DNA from 4 places in the Agarivorans sp. OAG1 genome. Region 4 is predicted to be linked to each of the others. Evidence: predicted binding sites of a transcription regulator. Region 4 holds the regulator's gene; each other region holds the start of a gene.

Evidence for each region. Region 4 encodes sigma-54, which starts transcription at its own class of promoters, with help from an activator protein. Its sites were predicted from a motif close to GTTGGCACGNNNNTNGNNT; they were not measured.
Region 1: a site for sigma-54 is predicted at 2,540-2,558, ahead of nifH (nitrogenase iron protein). Genes of this name have one in related genera too.
Region 2: a site for sigma-54 is predicted at 3,614-3,632, ahead of OAG1_RS02885 (THxN family PEP-CTERM protein). Genes of this name have one in related genera too.
Region 3: a site for sigma-54 is predicted at 1,985-2,003, ahead of OAG1_RS04180 (PEP-CTERM sorting domain-containing protein). Genes of this name have one in related genera too.

The regions. Positions count from the first base shown of each region.
Region 1 covers NZ_AP028990.1:2,258,123-2,263,735, reverse strand. The annotation lists gene nifK (nitrogenase molybdenum-iron protein subunit beta) at 1-37, opposite strand, end outside; gene nifD (nitrogenase molybdenum-iron protein alpha chain) at 128-1,573, opposite strand; gene nifH (nitrogenase iron protein) at 1,616-2,494, opposite strand; gene OAG1_RS10230 (hypothetical protein) at 2,907-5,613, shown strand, end outside.
Region 2 covers NZ_AP028990.1:598,590-604,202, forward strand. The annotation lists gene OAG1_RS02865 (MFS transporter) at 1-1,043, shown strand, start outside; gene OAG1_RS02870 (single-stranded DNA-binding protein) at 1,096-1,698, shown strand; gene OAG1_RS02875 (serine protease) at 1,782-2,534, opposite strand; gene OAG1_RS02880 (ThiF family adenylyltransferase) at 2,659-3,525, shown strand; gene OAG1_RS02885 (THxN family PEP-CTERM protein) at 3,682-4,584, shown strand; gene OAG1_RS02890 (THxN family PEP-CTERM protein) at 5,011-5,613, shown strand, end outside.
Region 3 covers NZ_AP028990.1:901,334-906,946, forward strand. The annotation lists gene OAG1_RS04170 (HlyD family secretion protein) at 1-177, shown strand, start outside; gene OAG1_RS04175 (DUF2955 domain-containing protein) at 167-1,201, shown strand; gene OAG1_RS04180 (PEP-CTERM sorting domain-containing protein) at 1,246-1,947, opposite strand; gene prfC (peptide chain release factor 3) at 2,388-3,977, shown strand; gene OAG1_RS04190 (ABC transporter permease) at 4,054-5,019, opposite strand; gene OAG1_RS04195 (ABC transporter permease) at 5,021-5,613, opposite strand, start outside.
Region 4 covers NZ_AP028990.1:4,023,176-4,028,788, reverse strand. The annotation lists gene mgtE (magnesium transporter) at 1-1,108, opposite strand, end outside; gene OAG1_RS18300 (HPr family phosphocarrier protein) at 1,178-1,447, opposite strand; gene rapZ (RNase adapter RapZ) at 1,434-2,291, opposite strand; gene ptsN (PTS IIA-like nitrogen regulatory protein PtsN) at 2,318-2,761, opposite strand; gene hpf (ribosome hibernation promoting factor) at 2,769-3,056, opposite strand; gene OAG1_RS18280 (RNA polymerase factor sigma-54) at 3,081-4,583, opposite strand; gene lptB (LPS export ABC transporter ATP-binding protein) at 4,636-5,361, opposite strand; gene lptA (lipopolysaccharide transport periplasmic protein LptA) at 5,361-5,613, opposite strand, start outside.

The sequences.
Region 1 (5,613 bases), 1.8 Mb from region 4:
GGTAGCCAGGTTTTATATCATCTACTTGTTGACTCATTGTATCTCTCCTTTCGCGCCACTCATCTGTGAACTACGAATTGAGTTAATTTTTTAAGCGCTAATGCACTCTTCCTGATCTTGCTAGTACTTAAGCGGCTGCTTTGGCACTCTTCCATGGTGGCGTTAACTTGTCCCAACAAGGGTTGTTTAAGGTCATGTCCATGTCGCGGGCAAAAATAGCGAAGCCATCAAAACCGTGGTACGGACCTGAGTAATCCCAGCTGTGCATTTGACGGAAAGGAATACCCATTTTTTGGAATATGTATTTCTCTTTAACACCCGCACCTATCAAATCAGGCTTGAGTTTGTCGGCAAAAGCTTCTAGCTCGTAACCCGTTACGTCATCGTAGATTAGCGTGGCGTCTTTCACTTCAGGTACGGTTTTGCTGTAGTCATCGTTATGGCCAAACTCATAACCAGCACCAACAATTTCCATACCTAAGTCTTCATAAGCACCGATTACATGGCGAGGACGCAAACCACCTACATAAAGCATCACTTTCTTGCCTTCTAAACGAGGGCGATACTTATCCACCACTGCTTGCCACTGCTCTTTATATTTGGCGATAACTTCTTCAGCTTTAGCTTGAATTTTCTCGTCAAATTTAGCGGCGATAGCGCGCAATGACTCTTCACACTTGGTAGGACCGAACAAGTTGTACTCCATCCAAGGAATGCCATATTTCTCTTCCATATGACGACAGATGTAGTTCATTGAACGGTAACAGTGCACTAGGTTCATTTTCACTTTTGGCGTGTTCTCTAGCTCTGGTAAAGTACCGTCACCAGACCACTGCGCCACCACTCGAAGACCAATTTCTTCTAACAAAATACGCGAAGACCAAGCATCACCACCGATGTTGTAATCACCAATAATGGCCACATCGTAATCGCTGGTAGCAACTTCTTTGTCTTCCGATTTATCCAATACGTAATCACGTAGAGTATCGTTAGCAATGTGGTGACCAAGCGATTGACTCACGCCGCGGAAACCTTCACAACGAACTGGAACGATGGTTTTACCAATCTCGGCGCCTTTGGTTTTAGCCACGGCTTCGATGTCATCACCAATTAAACCAACCGGACATTCAGATTGAATCGAGATCCCTTTAGCTAAGGGGAATAACATCTCAATTTCGTCTACCATGGTTGCTAGCTTTTTATCGCCACCAAACACAATGTCACGCTCTTGGAAATCAGAGGTGAAGTTCATGGTGCCAAAGCTATTTACCCCGGTATAACCGGTGTAATAGTTACGACGACCAGCGCGCGAGTATTGACCACAACCCACTGGACCATGAGAGATATGCACCATATCTTTAATTGGCCCCCACACTACCCCTTTTGAACCTGCGTAGGCACAACCACGGGCAGTCATAACACCAGGAAGTGACTTACGGTTAGCAGTAATACAATTACCACCTTCGCTGTCGTTTGCACCTAGGTGTTTTTGGCGATCTTTTTTGGCTTTTTCTGGATAGACTTCTAACACTTCATCAATCAGTGCTTGAGTCTCTGCTTTTTTATCTGACATTGCTGCCTCCTATAGCATCAATTTACTCACTGAGATAAGTGATTAAGCCGTTGCTTCTTCAGCTACTTGACCAATGATTGATTCGTCTTCTTCATCCATGATGCCGAATTCCATCAACAACTCTTCTAGCTCATCCATAGTTACCGGTGTAGGCACTACAAACATTTTGTTGTCGATGATTTTCTTGGCTAAGGTGCGGTATTCGTCAGCTTGATTACATTTAGGGTTGTATTCAATTACTGTCATACGACGAATTTCAGCTTGCTGTACAACGTTGTCACGCGGCACAAAGTGAATCATTTGAGTGCCAATTTTGGCTGCTAGCGCTTCAATTAACTCATCTTCACGGTCACATTTACGTGAGTTACAAATAAGACCCGCTAAACGAACACCACCAGTAGCAGCATACTTACAGATACCTTTAGAAATGTTATTCGCTGCGTACATCGCCATCATTTCACCAGATACAACGATGTAGATTTCTTGGGCTTTGTTTTCACGAATAGGCATGGCGAAACCACCACACACCACGTCACCCAGTACGTCGTAAAATACAAAATCTAGTTCTTCTTCATAAGCGCCTTCTTCTTCTAAGAAGTTAATCGCTGTGATTACACCACGACCAGCACAACCAACACCTGGCTCCGGACCACCAGACTCAACACAACGTACACCGCCGTAGCCCACTTTAAGTACATCTTCTAATTCGATGTCTTCAACCGAACCCGCTTCCGCTGCCATTTCCATAATGGTGTTTTGCGCTTTTGCATGTAAAATTAGACGTGTTGAATCGGCTTTTGGGTCACAACCAATAATCATCACCTTTTTGCCCGCTTCCGCTAAAGCACCAACTAAATTTTGAGTAGTGGTAGATTTACCAATACCGCCTTTTCCGTAAATTGCACATTGACGAATAGCCATAACATTTCTTCCTATTAGCTTGATAAACGGTTCCCACTGTAGCTATTGCCAGAACCGTTCCAAACTCCTGCAAACATGATAAGCCGTTGTATTTTCAGTATTTACTACTATTCGACGGCAAATTATTGAGTACACAAGACAAACAATTTAGGCTGCAAATGTAGGCTTTGTCGTAAACGGTACGCACAACCTCACTGCGTTTGTTAGTTGCTTAGACACTAATTAGAGGTATAGGAGGGTCAAGAATCTGTGCTAGCAAACAGTAGATTTTTGAAATAAACATCAATCAACAGACAACAAGATGAAGCCTTCAAAGGCTTTCTTAAGTAATTAGTTTACAAATTGCTCAATGTTGAAAAATATGTGCTAAACATAATGTTAGACATATTTTGTTTACTGTAAGGGCTAAAGGATGAAGCCAGTTGTCTACGTTGACATCGAAGGTCAAATTTGGAAAGTCATGGGTGATGGACGTTGGCTCAAGGTAGAGCCAACTGAAATAATCGATAGCAGCATCCCCCTAGTCAAAAATCTAGTGAGTGATGCTGAACAAACCATAGCAGATAGCGAACTCGACTCCACTGAAACTAATAACAGCCAACAAGATAGCCCACCCTTGTACTCTGGGAATACTTCCCCCCTCAGCGGCGAGCAAGGTAGCCAAGGCGCGTCCTTTATCGTTCGTGTACAGCCCACATTAGATGAAACCCTCCCAGAAGCAGGCTTTAATACACAAGCGACAGAGAAAGCTGTAACAAATACCAATCAACAGGGTGCTCAAGCTGACCAAATTCCCCCTTTAAGTAACCAAGCGCAATTAACAGTGAATATTGTTGATGGCGGCGATGGCTACGAAAACCAGTTTGAAGTACCAGCTGTACTAATCACCGGCGAGGCACCAGATGTAGAAGATGGTCGCATCGTAGTGATTACGCTTACCGATTCTGCTGGGCAAACGCTAACTGTAGAGGCTGTAGTAAGTAACAATAGCTACAGCTACCAAGATCTCGATATTCAATCGCTAAATGAAGGACCGATTGATGTTTACGCTAGCGTGACTGATTACTTTGGGCAGTTTGTCGATGCCAACGATTCAAGCATTAAAGATGTAACGGCTGTTATTGAAGCGGAAATAGATGGCCAAGGCGACAGTTACGTAAACCAGTATGAACAAGCAATTACTCCCTTATATGGAAACATAATCGGGATAGAAGACAATCAAGTGGTACTGGTGCAAGTTGTTGATGAGTCAGGTCAACAACTCAATTTTACCAGCCAAGTGCTTAACAACAGCTGGAACATCGCCAGCGCCGATTTGACGGCCTTACAAGATGGCGTGTTAACCATTAACGTTAGCGCGGTAGACATAGCTGGAAACCCTGCATCAGCTAGCTCTACAATCATTAAAGATACTCTCGCAAGCTTAACTGCCGATATCGATGGAGTTAACGACAACTATATAAATGCTATAGAGTCCCCTTCTACTTTACTATACGGCCAAGTTGCAGCCGTTGAAGATGGCCAAATAGTTAGTGTTACGGTTACAGACAATAAAGGTGAGCAGCTAAGCTTTCAAACCACGGTTAGTAATAATAGCTGGCAAATCAGTAATGTTGATTTAACACCTTTGGCGGAAGGTAGCTTAACCATTACCGCCAACACCTCTGATATTGCGGGCAATCTAGCGAGTGCTAGCTCATCCATTGTTAAGGACACCTTTGCTAACATCAGCGCAAACTTCGATGGCCAAGGCGACAACTACGTAAATGCCGTAGAAGTACCAGCGACACGGTTGTTTGGTGAAATAACTGATGTTGAAGATGGCCAGTTAGTTAATATTCAAATTACCGATATAAATGGTGCAAGCCTTAACCTACAAACTACCATCGCCAACGGACAGTGGTTAATACCTAGCAGCAATCTGAGTAACCTAGCCGATGGGGAGCTTAACTTAACTGCATCTACAAGTGATATTGCTGGAAACTCTGTTTTCGCGACCACCAGCATCATCAAAGACACCCAAGCTTCAATTAGCGCTCGTTTTGAAGGAAATGGTGATAACGCGCTCAACCAAGCCGAAGTGGGACAAAGCCTTTTAGAAGGAGAATTGGTTGATGTTGAAGATGGCCAGCCAGTAAACATTACCGTTACCGATAGCTTAGGCACAAGTTTACAATTTACCACCACCTCTCTAAATAACCATTGGCAAGTTGTAGAAAACTTAAGTGGCTTGGCCGACGGTGAATTGCAGTTAACAGTTACAAGTAACGACATTGCCGGCAACCCGGCATCGGTTACTAACGTAATCACCCTAGACAGCAGTATCCCCACCATCGATATAGATACTCTAGATGGATTTAGTATCTCTCAATTTAAAGCTGGCGTCCTCACCAGCCTTCAAGGAACTACAAGCGGCGTTGAACCAGGCCAACAAGTAAGCATTACTATTACAGATGGCCCCCGTACTGTTATTGCCTTAGCCACCGTTGATCAAAACGGTGATTGGCTAACTAACAATATAGATACCAGTGAACTAAATAAGTTGGCTAATTGGATACTGACAACCGAGGTGAGTGATGTAGCTGGAAACAGTACGCAAGATGCCCTACCGCTGCTTGCTGAGCCCGACCCTCATAACCTATTAGAAACCGACTTATATCAAGCTGGTGTATTAGTCACAAACTCCAACGTTAATATTTTCGATGCTCAAGAGATCACTTTTTCCGAACTACAACCTGAGCTGGTAAGTATTCAATCTGGCGGAAGTAACTTAACCATCTTTAATTCAGCCGACAATAAAGTACTCGAAGGCAGAACCACAGATACTAATGAGTTGGTGTTTAGATTTAGTGTATTGGCTGACAATTCCATTCAAACTCTAATTTACAAAGCCTTAGACAATACCCTTGATACCGATGAAACGTTCTTAACACCAGTAATCTCGGCCACTCAATATGATGCAGACGGCACAAGCGAAACCGTACTTACCCCGCTAGTAATTTTGGTTAAAGACTCGGTGCCGCAGCTTTTTAACGACTATGCGCAAGTTACCGAGGGTGATAGCGTTTTTGGTAATGTTATTGCCAACGATTATAGCTTGGATGGCGAGCTCAAGGTTA
Region 2 (5,613 bases), 1.3 Mb from region 4:
GGCGTGCCTTGCAAGGCATGGGCGCTATCGCTAGCACGGTAATGGCCTTAGCTGCTGACTTAAGCCGAGAAACCCAGCGTGCGAAAGTAATGGCCTTTATTGGTGTTAGCATTGGTTTATCGTTTGCTGCCTCACTGGTTTTAGGGCCAATTCTCTCGGCTTATCTTGGTTTGTCGGGTCTGTTTTGGTTGATTGCTGTGTTATCCGTGTTCGCGATGTTTGTGGTGCAGTTTGCTGTACCAAGTGGCGATTCTAAAGCGCCTAGTGGTGAAGTAAGTGCTAACTCTAAACAGATGCTTGAGTTGCTTAAACACCCTCAGTTGCTGCGTTTAGATTGGGGGGTGTTTACCTTACACTTAGTGCTTACCGCTTTGTTTGTTGTAATGCCGTTTCGTTTGCTTGACGCAGGCCTAAATGCCGAAAATCATTGGCAAGTGTATTTGCCAGCTGTTCTTATTTCTTTTGTATTGATGGTGCCCTTGTTGATCATTGCAGCGAAGCGCAATCAGCAGCGTGCTTTCTTCATATTTGCTATTAGTTTGTTGTTATTTGCCAACGCTTTGTTATTGATTAACGGTTCCTCGGTTTGGGGGTTGGGAGTAATTTTGGCAGTGTTTTTTGTTGGCTTTAATTATTTGGAAGCCAGTTTACCAGCGCTAATTTCTAATTTGTGCCCTCCGGGCAACAAAGGCGCGGCACTTGGCGTATTTTCTACTAGTCAGTTTTTGGGGGCATTTATAGGTGGCTCTAGTGCTGGCGTTTTGTACACGGCTGGCGGGGCAAATTTAGTAAGTTGGTTTGCGATCGCTTTATTGATTATTTGGATCGTCGTGAGTTTAGGATTGCGTGCGCAAAGTGGCATAAAAAGTTATTCATTAACGATATCATCTCCCGATCAACCTGCTAGCATTTTAGAAAAACTGCAGGTTTTACCTGGGGTTGTAGAAGCAGTTGTTATTGCAAGTGACAATACTGTTTACCTTAAAGTTAAAACAAAAGAATTTGAATTGGCTAGAGCATTGGATTTGGTGCGTGCAGCCTAGTATGATAGCGGGTCTTCCTCGCCACAACAGATAGAACATAGGAGCGATATACATGGCCACTCGGGGCATTAATAAAGTAATTTTGGTTGGTAACTTAGGGCAAGATCCTGAAGTTCGTTTTATGCCAAACGGAGGGGCCGTCGCCAATATTACTATTGCAACTTCAGAAAGCTGGAGAGACAAGCAAAGTGGTGAACAAAAAGAGCGTACTGAATGGCACCGTGTAGTGTTGTTTGGCAAGTTAGCCGAAGTTGCAGGCGAGTACCTTAAGAAAGGTTCGCAAGTTTACATTGAAGGTCAATTACAAACACGTAAGTGGCAAGATCAAAGTGGTCAAGATCGCTACTCTACCGAAGTGGTTGTGCAGGGCTTTAATGGCGTGATGCAGATGCTAGGTGGACGTCAAGGTGGTGGCCAAGGGCAAAACATGGGTGGTGGTGCTCCGCAGCAACAAGGTAACTGGGGCGGTCAACAGCAACAAGCTGCGCCTCAAGCAGCCCCTGCTCAGCAAGGCGGTTTCCAGCAACAAGCTCCGCAGCAAGGTGGTTATCAGCAACAGCCTAAACCTGCTCCGGCACCTCAACAAGCTCCACAGCAGGCAACTCAGCAGTTTAACGAGCCTCCTATGGACTTCGATGATGATATCCCGTTCTAAAAACAGGATTTCTTAGAAGTGTACGAATACTAATTAAGCCCTTACTTTTAAGGGCTTTTTTGTATCCGTAAGTTTTCAAAACACTACTTCAGGCTGCTGAGAAGTTGCTTTAGATGAATTACCGGAATGGCATAACTGATCGCGCTTGGGTCAGCCAACACGGCTTCTTTGGTCGTTTTGACAAAAACCTTATTGATGATGGCGATAACTTCGCCTGTTTCTGGGTGATAGAGGGGGCTGCCACTATTACCGGGATAGGCAGTGGCATCAAGTTGATAAATATTATAGGGTGATTTGAGACGTTTTAATTGAGCAAGGTTTAGTTCGCTGGCATTTCTCGCCGGTATAACCACGGGTGTAATACTTGAGATAATCCCGCGGTGCGTAACTGGATATAGGCCTAATACAGCACCTATTGGGAAGCCGGTGAAAGCATATAGTTCTCCTTCGCGAACTTTTTGGTTCGAAAGCGTTAGCGGCTTTAGGGCTTTGCCTTCAATTTTTAGTATGGCTAAATCGTGTTGTTCAATGCTAGCCACTACGCTGGCAATGCGCAGTTCTGGCGAGCGACCTTGGCCAACAAATACAACTAGTTTTTCGTTCTGTTGTTGGTTTAGGCTTTTGGGGATCACATGTGCATTGGTGGCGATAAGGTGAGAGCCAACAACAAATCCGGTACCGCGCAAGCTGGCTCTAGGAGAATTTAGTTTATTGTAGGTACCAATTCCTACAACAGATGGTTTGATTTTTTCTATAGTGTCTGCAAGTGCGCTGGAAGCTTCTACACTAAACAGAGATGAAAAAGAGGCTAGGATTACGATGAAGGCGAGTTTCATACTATATTCTTCCTTGAATGACCTTTTAATCTTAATTTTTACTATGCATTAGAGCAAGTTGCTATGTTGTTCGTGGTTATATGCAGGCGAATGGATGTCGTCAATCTTATAAGGCTAACTAGTTATGAGTTTTAATTACGAAGATGCTTTTTCTCGGAATATCGGTTGGGTAACGGAAGCAGAGCAACAGGTGTTACGTGGAAAGCGTGTTGCAATGGCGGGTGCCGGGGGCGTTGGCAGTGAGCACATTGTTACCTTGGCGCGCTTGGGGGTTGGCAAGTTTCACATTTCTGATTTTGACGAATATGAAGTTCACAACTTTAATCGTCAAGCTGGCGCGTTTATGTCTACCGTTGGCCAAGACAAAGTAAAAGTAATGGAAAACATCTGCTTAGATATAAACCCTGAAGCGGAGGTGAAGTCCTTCCCTGAAGGTATTTTTGAGCACAATGTTGATGAGTTCCTTGAAGGTGTGGACGTATATGTAGATAGCCTAGACTTTTTTGCCTTGTCTGCGCGAAAGTTGGTCTTTCAAAAGTGTTTAGAGAAAAAGATCCCCTTAGTTACTGCTGCACCGTTAGGTATGGGCTGTGCATTTTTGTGTTTTATGCCTGGTAGTATGAGTTACGAAGAGTATTTTCGATTTGAAGATGCCACTAGTGAAAACGAGCAATATATTAAGTTCCTAATTGGTTTATCCCCCGCGATGTTGCAGCGCCCTTATCTAGTTGACCCGAGTCGAGCAGATTTTCACGCTAAAAAAGGACCATCGATGCCTATGGCGGTGAAGATGTGTGGTGGTATAGCGGGTACGTATGTTTTAAAAATCCTACTTAATCGAGGAGATCTAATTACCGCACCTTACGGCTTGCATTTTGATGCTTATCGAAATCGATTTAAGAAAACGTGGCGACCAATGGGTAATCGTAATCCTTTGCAGCGAATGGTATTTAAGATAGCCAAAAAAATAGTTTTAAAAGAAGAAAGCTGAGCGCTTTTTTATGTCAGTAAGTTTTACACATCATAATTGATTTATTTATTTTTAGCACGCAACTCTTTGTTAATATTGGTTAATTATATTTGGCCCGAGTTTTGCTTTATGCACGGTCTTTATATCTAAACGCTATTACCAAATTGGATGGGTGAAATGAATAAATTGAAACTTACTTGCTTGGCTGCAGGCCTAGGATTTGCAAGTATTTCTGCTAACGCTGAACTAATCACTGAATGGAATTACTCGAATGATGCGGGTTTTAAAGAGTGGAGTTCAAACGCTGGCCAACTAGGTATTGATACCGGCGGCGCAACAGCCGATGAGTTTGATCCTCTTTTTGGTGGTGAGTTACCTAAAAGCCTTGCATGGGGTACACCATACGGCGCTGTAAACCCTCAACTTATCAAAAGTTCACTTGAGATTGACGACGCTCAGTCTGGTCAAGTAAGTACAAGTGTAGTTGACGGTGTTGGTGCATTGGATTTCGTAACAGGTACAGGCCTTACCCATGAAAACTGGGGTGTAACTGGCAATACTTTGTCTTCAGCAGTTTTGTTTGATGGCTTGTTCCTGCAACCTCTAGCTCCTTTTGTTGGCCCAGCACTACCTGCGCCGGTTCTTGAGTTTGATGTATTGTTTGAAGAAACGTACAACACTCCTACTAATGACATCTGTAAATACGGTGATACTAAAGTAGGTGAAGCTGGCATTAATGAAGCTGGCTGTGCTGATTTATTCACATTGGTACTAGATGACGGAGTTACGTTTACTGAAGTTGGCGATGATATCTACCTTCAGAACAGCTTCATTCTACCAATTCCTGGTTTTGACGATTACGTGTATACCTTAACTACTCGTCTTCAAGGCTTAACTGTATTAGATAATCTAGATTGTGGTCCTGACTCTACATGTATTGGTTTCTTAACTGAAGAAAACCAGAAGAACGAATTAAAGGCAGCTTTCGCTATTTCTGCTGCTCAAGTAACTGAGCCAGGTACTTTAGCTATCTTTGGCTTAGGTTTGCTAGGTTTGGCTTCTGTTCGTCGCCGCGCTTAATTAGCTGCTCTTATATAATTACTGCTGCGCTTTCGCAGCAGTAATTTTTTATTTCCTTCAAGAAACTCTCACTTCCAAAGCTCAAATTCTCAATCGTAACTGTCTTGTTCGAAGGTTCTGCTTTCTCATCTACCTTTATAGTGCTTAGCAACTTAACACCAGAATGTTGTTTGTTGGTCCAAGGTAAATCGTTAATTGGATTTAGTAAGGGAAATCTTCATACATTAAGCTTTAGAACAAGGATCTTAAGGATCTTTTACGGTGGTAAACATAATGGGTTTTTGTGTCAGTAATTTTTACATCCTATTTACTTCAATGATTTGGTTATTTCTTAAGCTACTGCTTTTAAAGGTTTTTTAAAGTTGGCACCTAGATTGCTTTGTATGACTTGTATTTCGAATCGTACTGACCAAATGGATGGGTGACATGAACAAATTAAAACTTACATGCTTGGCGGCTAGCTTAGGTTTTGCAAGCATCTCTGCTAACGCTGCTCTTATCACTGACTGGGATTACCTAAACGAAGCTGGTTTCGATCAGTGGACTTCTGATGCTGGTTCAATTGACCCAACGGGTATTGATGCAACTGGCGAAACTTTAGATGATTTTGACCCACTTTTTGGTGGCGAGCTTCCTAAGTCTCTTGCTTGGGGTGACCCGTACGCTGCTGAAAACCCAGATCTTAAGAAAAGTGCTTTGAATATTGAAGATTCTAAATCAGGTACTGTGACTACCAGTGTTGTAGATGGTGTTGGTGCTTTAGCATTTTCAGAAGGTACTGGCCTTGTACACGAAAACTGGGGTGTAACCGGTGATACTCTAGTAGCAGCTACATTGTTTGATGGTTTGTTCCTTGCACCTACAGCACCTGTTGCTTTCCCATTAGCTCCAGCACCTGTACTTCAGTTCGGTGTGATTTTTGAAGAAACCTACAACACGCCAACTAACAATGTTTGTAAGTACGAGCCAACTCAGTTGGTAGGACAAGCCGGTATTAACCAAGAAGGCTGTTCTGACTTATTCACTATC
Region 3 (5,613 bases), 1.7 Mb from region 4:
TTGCGAGACCCGCAGCGCTTTCCGGTAATCATCAAATTCTCTGATGATACTGCCCATGGTTTACGACGAATTGGCGCACAAGCAGATGTAACGGTATATACCGAAGGCACTTTCATTATGAAAGCGTTGGCTAAGCTGGCCTTAAGGGTCAAAAGCTGGTTCTCTTATGTCTACTAAGGCCTTAAGCTTGCGGCTTGCTAATCCTCTAAAAGCGCACATGTTGCGCTTTAGCTTAGTGAGTGCCTTGGTACTGGTGCTGGCGGTAAGTCTAGAGTGGAGTATGTCATTTGTTACTGCCATTTTTACCGCTCAGTTGTTGTTGCCTGGCAAGCCCACGTTAAACTTGGCCTTAATTAAAACCTTAGCGCTAGCGGTATTAAGCTGTTTTTTGGTTGGGCTTGGGGTTGTGCTTATTGCCCAGCCTTATCCTTTGCTGCTGTTTATTATTCTTGCTTGGTGTTTGTTTTTTGTATTTTACCGAGCCAGTACCGGTTTAAATGAGTTAGTGGTGCTATTTCTGTTGGTGGCGCTGATCGCATTGCCGATGTTGGCCAGTGCTAGCAGGGCAGCAGCGTCCAGTTTTGTTGTCGACTTTATGCTGGCCTTTGTCTTGGCCTTGTTGATAGTGGCCTTTGTGCATTGGCTGATACCAGTGAAAGACGACTTCCATCAAGGAGCAGAAAAGCAGCAAGCGCCGATTCTAAAACATCAAGATGCCTGTCGTCAGGCAGTGGTTAGCACCATAGTTATACTGCCACTTATTATCTACTTCTTTGCTTTCGATAAACTCAGTGATTTGCTGGTGGTTATTTTTGTGGCTATTTTGGCGCAAAACCCCGAGTTAACTAAAGGTGCAAAAGCCAGTATAGGAATTATTTTCACCAACATTGTAGGTGGGTTAATTGCTGTGCTGGTATTTAATTTATTGGTTGCAGCGCCGCAGTTTAGTTTTATGGCGCTGCTAATTACCCTCAGTTTTATGCTGATCGCCCAAGCTATTTACCTGCATCCTAAAGGCGCGATAGTAGCAGCTGGCCTATCGGCTTATATCATTATACTGGGCAGTACTATTGGCAGTGATGGCGGCTTAGCTACCACTAAGTTTTATGCACGTATCTTCCAGTTAAGCATGGTGGGTTTGTATGTGGTGGGCAGTTTTTACTTAGTGCATAAGTTGGCTTGGCTTAAGCCGAATGAATGAGGTTTAACTAAAAACGCCGCTTAGGGTAAGCGGCGTTTTTGATTTTATTTAAAGCGTCTTGCCACCAAGCCAAAACAGACTAGTGCAAATAGGGCAATGCTGCCAGGCTCGGGAACCGAAAAGCGAATGTTATCGATAGCGCCAGAGCCGTTTAAGTGAATACGCATTGAGGCTACTTCGGCTACTGCAAAATCCAAGCGGTCCCAAGTATTGTCGCCGCCGGTATGCGGAGTGTAGAAATCAGTTGGGAAAATTTCGTTGTTTTGCGCATCAAACAAGTGAATGGCATTTTGTGCTGTGTAGCCATTCTCTGCCAGCTCAATGTCAAAAAAGTCGATACTTTCTAGGTATACCGAACTTGAGAAGTTAATGGTGAAGAAACCTGCAGGACGACGCCCTTCGTCATCTGGGTTGTTACAAATAAGGCCATTACACGAGTTTGGGTTCTCATGAATAATGAGTACATTGCCAGGGTTAGCAATACCTAAATTGGGTTGGTTAATATTACTAAAAGGCGACTCTAAATCTGGGTCTTGAGTATTGATAAGGCTGGTATCAAAAGCGACGGCCAAATTGTTTTGGCCTAAACGTACATTGGTTCCATCTATGCTAACACCATGACTTAACTGGTATTGACCATTAACAATTTCACCGTTGGCCAATTCATCAAAAGTAATCACACTGGCTTGGCTAACAAAAGTGCTAAGTAAGCCTACAACGGCGAAAAATACATGTTTGCGGTTCAAAACAATCTTCCTTGATATAAATGGTTCGACCAGTTCAAGGCAATTACTGTACCAAACTCGCAAGTCCATGGCCAGTATCGCTTTTCTTACTGTTTTTATTAACAATAAATACTGGGTGTAAAGAATACTGACGAATTAATCGCTGCTTTTGTGGTAATTGCTGGAGTTAATACTAAAGTGCTTGCTAGCTTAACAAAGAGGGAGTTGTTGTATTGAGTAATTCCCGCCTTTAAATGAGTAGCTACACGCAAAACTCTTACCTATTCGCTATCGAAAGCTAAGGTTTTCCAATAGTAACTAAAGCGCTGATTGTTTATCAAAGCTAGATCGGCGAAAATACCCGCCAATTACGATTAACTAAACGCTGGGTGATTGTGCTGTTTCGGCCAAATTGCCGCTTTGCTGCATCCTCGCGTTACCAAATTAGAAGAATTGATTCGATGTCTAACGCTTCACTCTTGCAAGATATTGCTAGCCGAAGAACCTTTGCAATTATCTCTCACCCGGATGCGGGTAAAACCACCATTACTGAAAAAGTATTGTTATTCGGAAACGCGATTCAAAAAGCCGGTACAGTGAAAGGTCGCGGTAACGCTACCCACGCTAAATCTGACTGGATGGAAATGGAGAAAGAGCGTGGTATCTCGGTTACTACCTCGGTGATGCAGTTCCCGTTTAACGATTGTATTGTTAACCTGCTAGATACTCCCGGACACGAAGACTTCTCGGAAGATACTTACCGTACTCTAACTGCAGTTGACTCCTGTTTGATGGTGATTGACGCGGCGAAAGGTGTAGAAGATCGTACCCGTAAATTAATGGAAGTCACTCGTCTACGTGATACGCCTATTGTTACCTTTATGAACAAATTGGACCGCGATATTCGCGACCCAATGGAAGTAATGGATGAGGTAGAGAGCGAACTTAACATGATGTGCGCACCAATTACTTGGCCAATTGGCTGCGGTAAATTGTTTAAAGGTGTTTACCACATTCTTAAAGATGAAGTGATTCTTTACCAAACTGGTAAAGGCCATACCATTCAAGACCAACAAATCATCAAAGGTTTAGATAACCCCGAAATAGATGCCGCTGTAGGCGATGAGCTTGCCGAAACCTTGCGTGATGAGCTTGAGCTGGTACTAGGTGCGTCTAACGAGTTTGATCTTGAACTGTTTTTGAGCGGTGAACTAACACCTGTGTATTTTGGTACCGCGCTGGGTAACTTTGGTGTAGACCATATGTTAGAAGGTTTAACCAACTGGGCACCAGCACCTAAGCCACGTGCTACTGATATAGGTGAAGTTACCGCTTCTGATGATAGCTTCTCTGGCTTTGTATTTAAGATCCAAGCGAATATGGATCCTAAACACCGCGACCGTATTGCCTTTATGCGCATTGTGTCTGGTGAATACAATAAAGGCATGAAAATGCGTCATGTACGCTTAGGTAAAGATGTAAGCATTTCTGATGCAGTAACCTTTATGGCTGGCGACCGCGCCGCTGCTGAAAAAGCGATTGCTGGCGACATTATCGGTTTACACAACCACGGCACCATTCAAATTGGCGATACTTTTACTCAAGGCCAAGCCATGAAGTTTACCGGTATTCCTAACTTCGCACCGGAAATGTTCCGCCGTATTCGACTAAAAGATCCTTTGAAGCAAAAGCAATTGCTTAAGGGATTGATTCAATTATCTGAAGAAGGTGCTGTGCAGTTATTCCGCCCTATGCGTAACAATGACCTAATTGTTGGCGCAGTAGGTGTGCTGCAGTTTGATGTGGTGGTACATCGTTTACGCACTGAATATAAAGTAGAAGCTGTTTACGAGGGCATTAGCCTTGCCACTGCGCGTTGGTGCGCTGGCGACGATTCTAAGAAGTTTGAAGAGTTTAAGAAAAAAGCTCACGATAACTTAGCCTTAGATGGCGGCGACAACTTAACTTATTTAGCGCCTACAATGGTTAACTTAAACCTAGCCACCGAGCGTTACCCAGACGTTAAGTTTATGCAAACTCGCGAGCACTAAGCCGCTTTTAAGCTAGTTTAATCGCCATAAAAAAAGGTCGCATAAAGCGACCTTTTTTGTGTCTAGTAGTAAGGTTCTATTCGCGCTCTTTAGTATATGGAACACCAATCGCTTTTGGTGCGATAGCTTTACCGATAAAGCCTGCCAGTAAGAACACGGTAAGTACGTAAGGTATCGCTTCAATGGCTTGCACTGGAATCGCGAAGTCGCCGATGGAGACGCCTTGTAAACGTATTGCCATGGCATCCAAGAAACCAAACAGTAAACATGCAGCCAATGCGGTAAATGGTCGCCACTTACCAAAAATCAACGCGGCTAACGCCATATAACCTTTACCGGCACTCATGTTCGGAATGAACTGGGCAGTTTGCGCCACCGACAAGTACACACCACCAATACCGACCAGTAAGCCACAAATAATTACCGCGCTGTAACGCATTCTCACTACTGATATACCGGCAGTATCAACCGCTGCTGGTGATTCACCCACCGCACGTAAACGTAGTCCAAAACGGGTTTTAAACATTACGTACCATGCTAAAGGCACGGTTATGATTAGCAAATACACCAAGGCTGAGTGGCCGCTAATTAGCTCTGAATACAACAAACCAATTACGGGTACATCGGCCATTGCCTCTGCACCCGGCAGTTGAATAGGCGCGAAGCGGGCATCGCCACTCAAAGCGGGGGTTTGACCGCCTTGGTGGAACCAGTGACGCCCAAGGGTCACCGTTAAACCAGCGGCTAAAATGTTAATCGCCATACCACTTACAACATGATCGCCACGGTGAGTAATGGTGGCAAAGCCATGTAATAGCGCTAATAGTACCGAGATGCCAATACCTGCCAGTAAACCTAGCCAAGCCGAGCCCGTTACATGCGCTGTTGCTGCACCAACAAATGCTGCAGCGAGCAACTTGCCTTCTAAGGCAATGTTCACAATACCCGAGCGCTCACAGAACATACCGGCTAGAGAAGCGAAGATAAGCGGCGTCGCAACCCGTATGGTGGCGTCTAACATTAAGATAATAGTTTCAAACATCTTAAGCGACTCCTTCTGATGGGCTTGCTTTTTTAGCAAAAAGCTTGAGGTAAGTACGTTCAAGCGATGGCTTAAACATGTGCTCTAAAGCGCCTGAGAAGAGAATCACCAAACCCTGCAGAACAACAACGATGTTACGGTCCACACCGTACTCAAAACTTAACTCTGCGCCACCTTGGTATAGGAAACCAAACAGTAAGCTGGCGAGCAATACACCAAGAGGGTGGTTACGGCCCATCAGTGCTACAGCAATACCGGTAAAGCCAAAGCCTTCTACAAAGTTTAATTTGATTTGGTGTAGTTCACCTTGCAAAACGTTAAGGCCAAAGAAGCCAGCCAGCATGCCCGATATCAACATCGCAATAATCACGATTTTAACGTAGCTAATGCCTGCATAAGTGGCGGCACTAGGGTTAGAACCTACTGAGCGTATTTCGTAGCCCCAGCGCGTATGCCAAATAAACAACCACAGCAACAAACAGCACAGTAAGGCGAAAATGAAGCTTAAATTGAGCGGGCTGGCAGACATGCTCACACCCACCCAGCTAAGCATTTCATGCATTTTGGGTAGCCAAGAAGACGCCGCAAAAACTC
Region 4 (5,613 bases):
TTAGCATGCCAATCGCAGCTTCCTTGCCTATTAACCAACGTGAATTGCCTTCACCAATATGCCCCACAGCTAAACCACGAATAACCAAAGCAAGGGTCTGATTACCAGCAATACCGCCCATGCTGGGTACAATCGTCATTAAAATGGCCAAGGTGGCTAACTGCTCTAGGGTAGATTCAAACATATTGCTGATGGAGGCCGCCACTAAGGCCGCGCACAGGTTTACTGCTAACCAAAAGGTGCGGCGTTGGGTACTTTTAACCACTGGGGCAAAGGTATCTTCATCATCATCCATGCCCGCCATACCCATCATGCTGTGCTCGGCATTTTCGCGAATAATATCGACCACATCATCAATGGTGATCCGGCCTAGCAGTTTACCTTGTTCATCAACTACTGGAGCCGAAATCCAGTCATGGCGTTCAAATAAAGCTGCAACGTCGTTTTCATCCATAGATACATGGATGGTTTCTGCGTTTCCATCCATTACTTCTCGAACATTAACGTTGGGGCTTACTGTAAGCAGAGTAGATAAAGGAATGTCGCCCAGTAGCAAGTCATCTTCGTCAACTACGTACAGGGCGTCGGTAGCCTCTGGCAGTTCGCCACGTAAACGTAAGTAGCGCAATACCACATCGATACTTACGTCGGCCCGTAAGGTAATGGTATCGGTATTCATGATACTGCCAGCAGTATCTTCAGGGTAAGCTAGAGCAGCTTCTACACGGTGCCTGTCTTGACCATCCATTTGCTCAAGAACTTCTTGGTACACGCTGTCGGGCAGACTTCTTAGTACATAAGCGATGTCGTCGGTGTCCATGCCTTCAGTTGCGGCGGCCAGTGTTTCTGGTGCCATTAACTGAAGTACCCCTTCCATTACATCTTCGTTTAGCTCTTCGAGAATTTCACCATGTTGCTCGGGGTCGGTAAGTTGCCATAACACTTTACGCCCTGCTGGTGGGCTAGATTCTAGTAATAGTGCTACGTCACAGGGAGGCATTTGATGAAGCATGCGCCTAACATGCACGAACATACCGCTGTCGAGGGCTTGGTTTAGCTCCTGTAAGCGTTTGTGCTGATTAGGGTTTAACTCCATCTCTTCTGGCATAAGCGATCCCTATTGTTATTTTGTTATGTACTGCTTGCTAATTGTAGCTTGGCTTTATTGCGTATAGATTTATTCTTCGTTGAAGTTAGCTTCTACTAGGGCTTGAACCGCATCTAGAGCGGCTTCTGCGTCTGCACCTTCAGATACTATGGTTAACGTACTTCCTTGCGCACTGGCTAGTACCAGTAAACCCATAACGCTGGCAGCAGAAGCCGTTTTCTCACCGTCGATAATACTCAGCTCAGCGTCAAATTGCTGAGCCAGCTCAACCAACTTGGTGGCAGGACGTGCGTGCAGACCTAATTTGTTTTTTACTACTACTTGTCTAGTGAGCTTCAAGGCGATGTTCCAAAGTTCGGTGGCGTCGTTGTATTTTTCGATGAGCGCTAAAAAGGCTAGCAAGCTGCTCGGCCACATACACCGAGCGATGTTGCCCGCCAGTACAGCCAATCGCAATGGTTAAATAGGCTCGATTGTTAGCTTCTAAATGCGGTAACCAAGATTGCAATAACTGGCTAATCTGCTCGATATATTGGGTAACTAAAGGCTGCGCAGCCAAGTATTCTTGCACGGCTTTATCTAAGCCGGTAAGTGGGCGTAGCTCTTCTTGCCAATGCGGGTTAGGTAAAAAACGCGCATCAAACATGTAGTCGGCATCGTTAGGCACACCATTTTTAAATCCAAAGGATTCGAACACCAAAATTAGCTGTTGTTGTTGGTCACCAGTAACGCGTGAGCGAATCAAGCCGCTTAGCTCGTGTACCGATAAACGGGAAGTGTCGATACGCAAATCGGCATTTCTAGAAATGGGGGCTAATAGCTCGGTTTCTGATTCAATCGCTTCTGCTAAAGATAAGTTGCTTTGGCTAAGCGGGTGTACCCTGCGTGTTTCGCTGTAACGGCGGATCAGCGCTTCATCTTTCGCATCTAAAAAAATGCTTAACAGATTAATGTCAGGCCCTGCATCTCGTATTAGCTGTCCTACCGGTGATAGCTCATCGGGAAGATTTCGAATATCAATGCTAATTGCTACTTTAGAATAGGTTTTTTTTAAGTTGTCGATAAGTGATTGCCAAAGCACAACCGGCAAGTTGTCGACGCAATAGTAGCCGAGATCTTCCAATACTCTTAAGGCGACGGTTTTACCTGAACCCGAGCGCCCACTAACGATGATCAGTTCCATGATAATCCCTAAGGCTGATTAGAGTATTAGGCTACCATGATGTCGTACAATTCGTCATCACTTTGTGCACAACGAAGTTGTTTACATATTTGCTTATCGTTAAGTTTTTCAGCTACTTGAGCAAGAGTATTAAGATGTTGCTTACATTGATCTTCGGGTACTAGTAATGCAAATACCAAGTCTACTGGCTTGTTATCTATTGCATCGAAGGAAATAGGGGGATCGCAACGCAAGAAAACCGCTGTGGCTTGATGCTGGTTGTCGATACGGCCATGAGGAATAGCGATGCCTTGGCCAATACCTGTACTGCCCATTTTTTCTCGATTTAACAAGCTTTCAAAAATGCATTGGGTAGTGGTATCAAGCTGTTTGGCAGCCAGTTCGCTCACTATTTCTAGGGCGCGTTTTTTTGAAGAGCATTGAACTGCACTTTGGGTGCAGTCCAAGCTAAGTACTTTATTTAGTTGCATGGGGGGGCTAACGTTTGTTAAGTTTTTCTTTATGTTTGATGACTTGGCGATCAAGTTTATCAATCAGGCTGTCGATGGCGGCATACATGTCAGAATGCTCAGAGGTTGCAAATACTTCGCCGCCGTTTAAATGTAATGTGGCTTCAGCAATTTGGTTCAGTTTTTCTACGTTGAGGATGACGTGAACGTTATTGATCTGATCGAATCGTCGGGTGAGTTTGGCAAACTTGGTGTGGACATATTCTTTCAAAGATTCAGTTATTTCTACGTGGTGTCCAGTAAGGTTAATTTGCATAGATATCTTCCCCTTTTAGTGGCCTTAGATAAGGCTCTTACGTTGGTTAGAAGGTGGAATTGCTAAAGACTCACGATATTTAGCGATCGTACGTCTTGCCACCTTGATCCCCTGATCTGCCAAAATATCAGCAATTTTGCTGTCGCTGAGTGGTTTACTGGTATTTTCGGCAGCTACCAGTTTCTTGATTAATGCACGAATAGCGGTTGACGAACACTCACCCCCGCCATCGGTAGCCACATGGCTAGAAAAGAAATATTTAAGTTCGAAGATGCCGCGAGGTGTGTGCATGAATTTTTGGGTGGTTACCCGGGAAATAGTGGATTCATGCATTTCTACAGCTTCTGCTACATCGTTCAGTACCATTGGCTTCATGGCTTCTTCGCCATATTCAAAAAACGCCTGTTGATGATGAACAATGCAGTTGGATACTTTTAATAGGGTTTCATTTCGGCTCTCGATACTTTTAATAAACCACTTGGCTTCTTGTAAGTGGCTACGAATAAACTGGGTATCGTTAGCGTTGGTAGAGGTTTTACTTAAAGATGCATAGTGGGAGTTAACACGCAACTTAGGCATTGCATCTGGGTTGAGCTCTACAACCCAGCGGCCTTGGCGTTTTACAACCGATACATCCGGAATAACATACTGGGCTTGATTAGGCTCAACCGCGTTACCAGGTCGAGGTTCAAGCGTATGAATCAAACGCATGACTTCGCGTAACTGGTCTTCTTTAAGTTTGGTTTTGCGGGCTAATAGACGAAAATCGCGATTAGCCAATACATCAATATGATTTGAAACTACATCTTTGGCTTCATTTAGCCAAGGTGTATCTTCAACAAAACGGCTTAGTTGAATCAGTAGGCACTCCTGCAGTGAGCGAGCCGCAATACCAACAGGGTCGAAATGTTGGATGCGTTTAAGTACTGCTTCTACTTCATCTAGCTCTACATCTAAGTCATTGTTATCGCTTGAACGTAAGCCCTCTAGTAGCTGCTCACAGTCTTGGGTGAGGTAGCCCGATTCATCTACTGCATCAATAATGGCTAAAGCAATAGCTTGGTCTACTTCACTAAATGGAGTGAGTTGCATTTGCCACAATAAGTGGTCTTGTAAAGAGTCGACAGTTTCGCCCTGAAACAACATATCGTTGTCATCGCTAACCGCGCTGCCAGATGAGCTGGCTGGGGCAGAACTGGCGCTGTAGATATCGTCCCAAGTAGAGTCAACAGGAAGGTCGTCAGAAACAGTTTCTTGATTAATGGCATCGCCTGCTTCAATTTGACTGTTGTCTATGTCAGCAGTGGATTCGGCCTCGGTAGACTTCTCGTTGGCAGATTTAGCGTCGGTTGCGTCACTATCACTGGCGTGAGACTCATCCGCCTCAAGCAGAGGGTTACTTTCCAGAGCCTCTTGAATCTCTTGCTGTAAATCCAGTGTTGAAAGCTGGAGTAAGCGAATGGCCTGTTGTAACTGGGGGGTCATGGTTAACTGCTGACCAAGACGCAACTGCAAAGATGCTTTCATTAACTACCGCTGTTCCTTCTTCTTATTGTCTTTTTTTAAACTTGCACTTTAACTATAGCTTGAATTGTTCTCCGAGATAAACTCGTTTCACATGTTCGTTTTCGAGAATTTCTTCTGGCTTTCCTGAGGCTATCAATTCGCCTTGGCTAACGATATAGGCATGCTCACAAACATCGAGAGTTTCTCGAACATTGTGGTCGGTAATTAGTACACCTAGACCGCGATCACGTAGATGTTCAATGATCTTTTTAATATCGATAACAGAAATAGGATCTACCCCTGCGAAGGGTTCGTCAAGCAAAATAAACTTAGGTGCGGCGGCTAGCGCTCGAGCAATCTCAACTCTTCGGCGTTCACCACCTGACAAGCTCATGCCTAGGTTTTTGCGAATATGGCCAATGTGAAACTCTTCAAGAAGGTCGTCTAATGCACCAATTTGTTGCTCTTTATCGAGGTCTTTTCGGGTCTCTAATACGGCGAGAATGTTCTTCTCCACAGATAAGCGGCGAAAGATAGACGCTTCTTGCGGAAGGTAGCCAATGCCTTTGCGTGCGCGGGTATGCATCGCTGTACTAGAAATATCGTCATCATCGATGAGGATGCGGCCTTGGTCACGAGGCACCAAACCCACCACCATGTAAAAAGTAGTTGTTTTGCCAGCGCCGTTTGGACCTAACAAGCCAACAATTTTACCGGTTTCTACATTTAGACTAACGTTTTTGACTACCTTACGGCCCTTGTAGGCTTTGGCTAGGTTTTCAGCAATTAGGGTACTCATTATTGCTGGTCTTCCTTGGGCGTTAGTTCGTCAAGTTGCTGCGGTAGGAAAATAGTAGTTACACGGCTGTTTTCGTCGCCTTGTGCCACCATTTCTTGTTTGTTGATGCTGTATTTGATCATTTTACCTTTTACCAAGCTCTCTTCTTGTTTGAGTTGAGCATTGGTAGTGAGTGTTAGCGTTTGGGTTTTTAAGTCGTAGCGCACTTCGTTCGCTTCAGCTTCAATTGGCTTGCCGCTATCAAGTAATTGA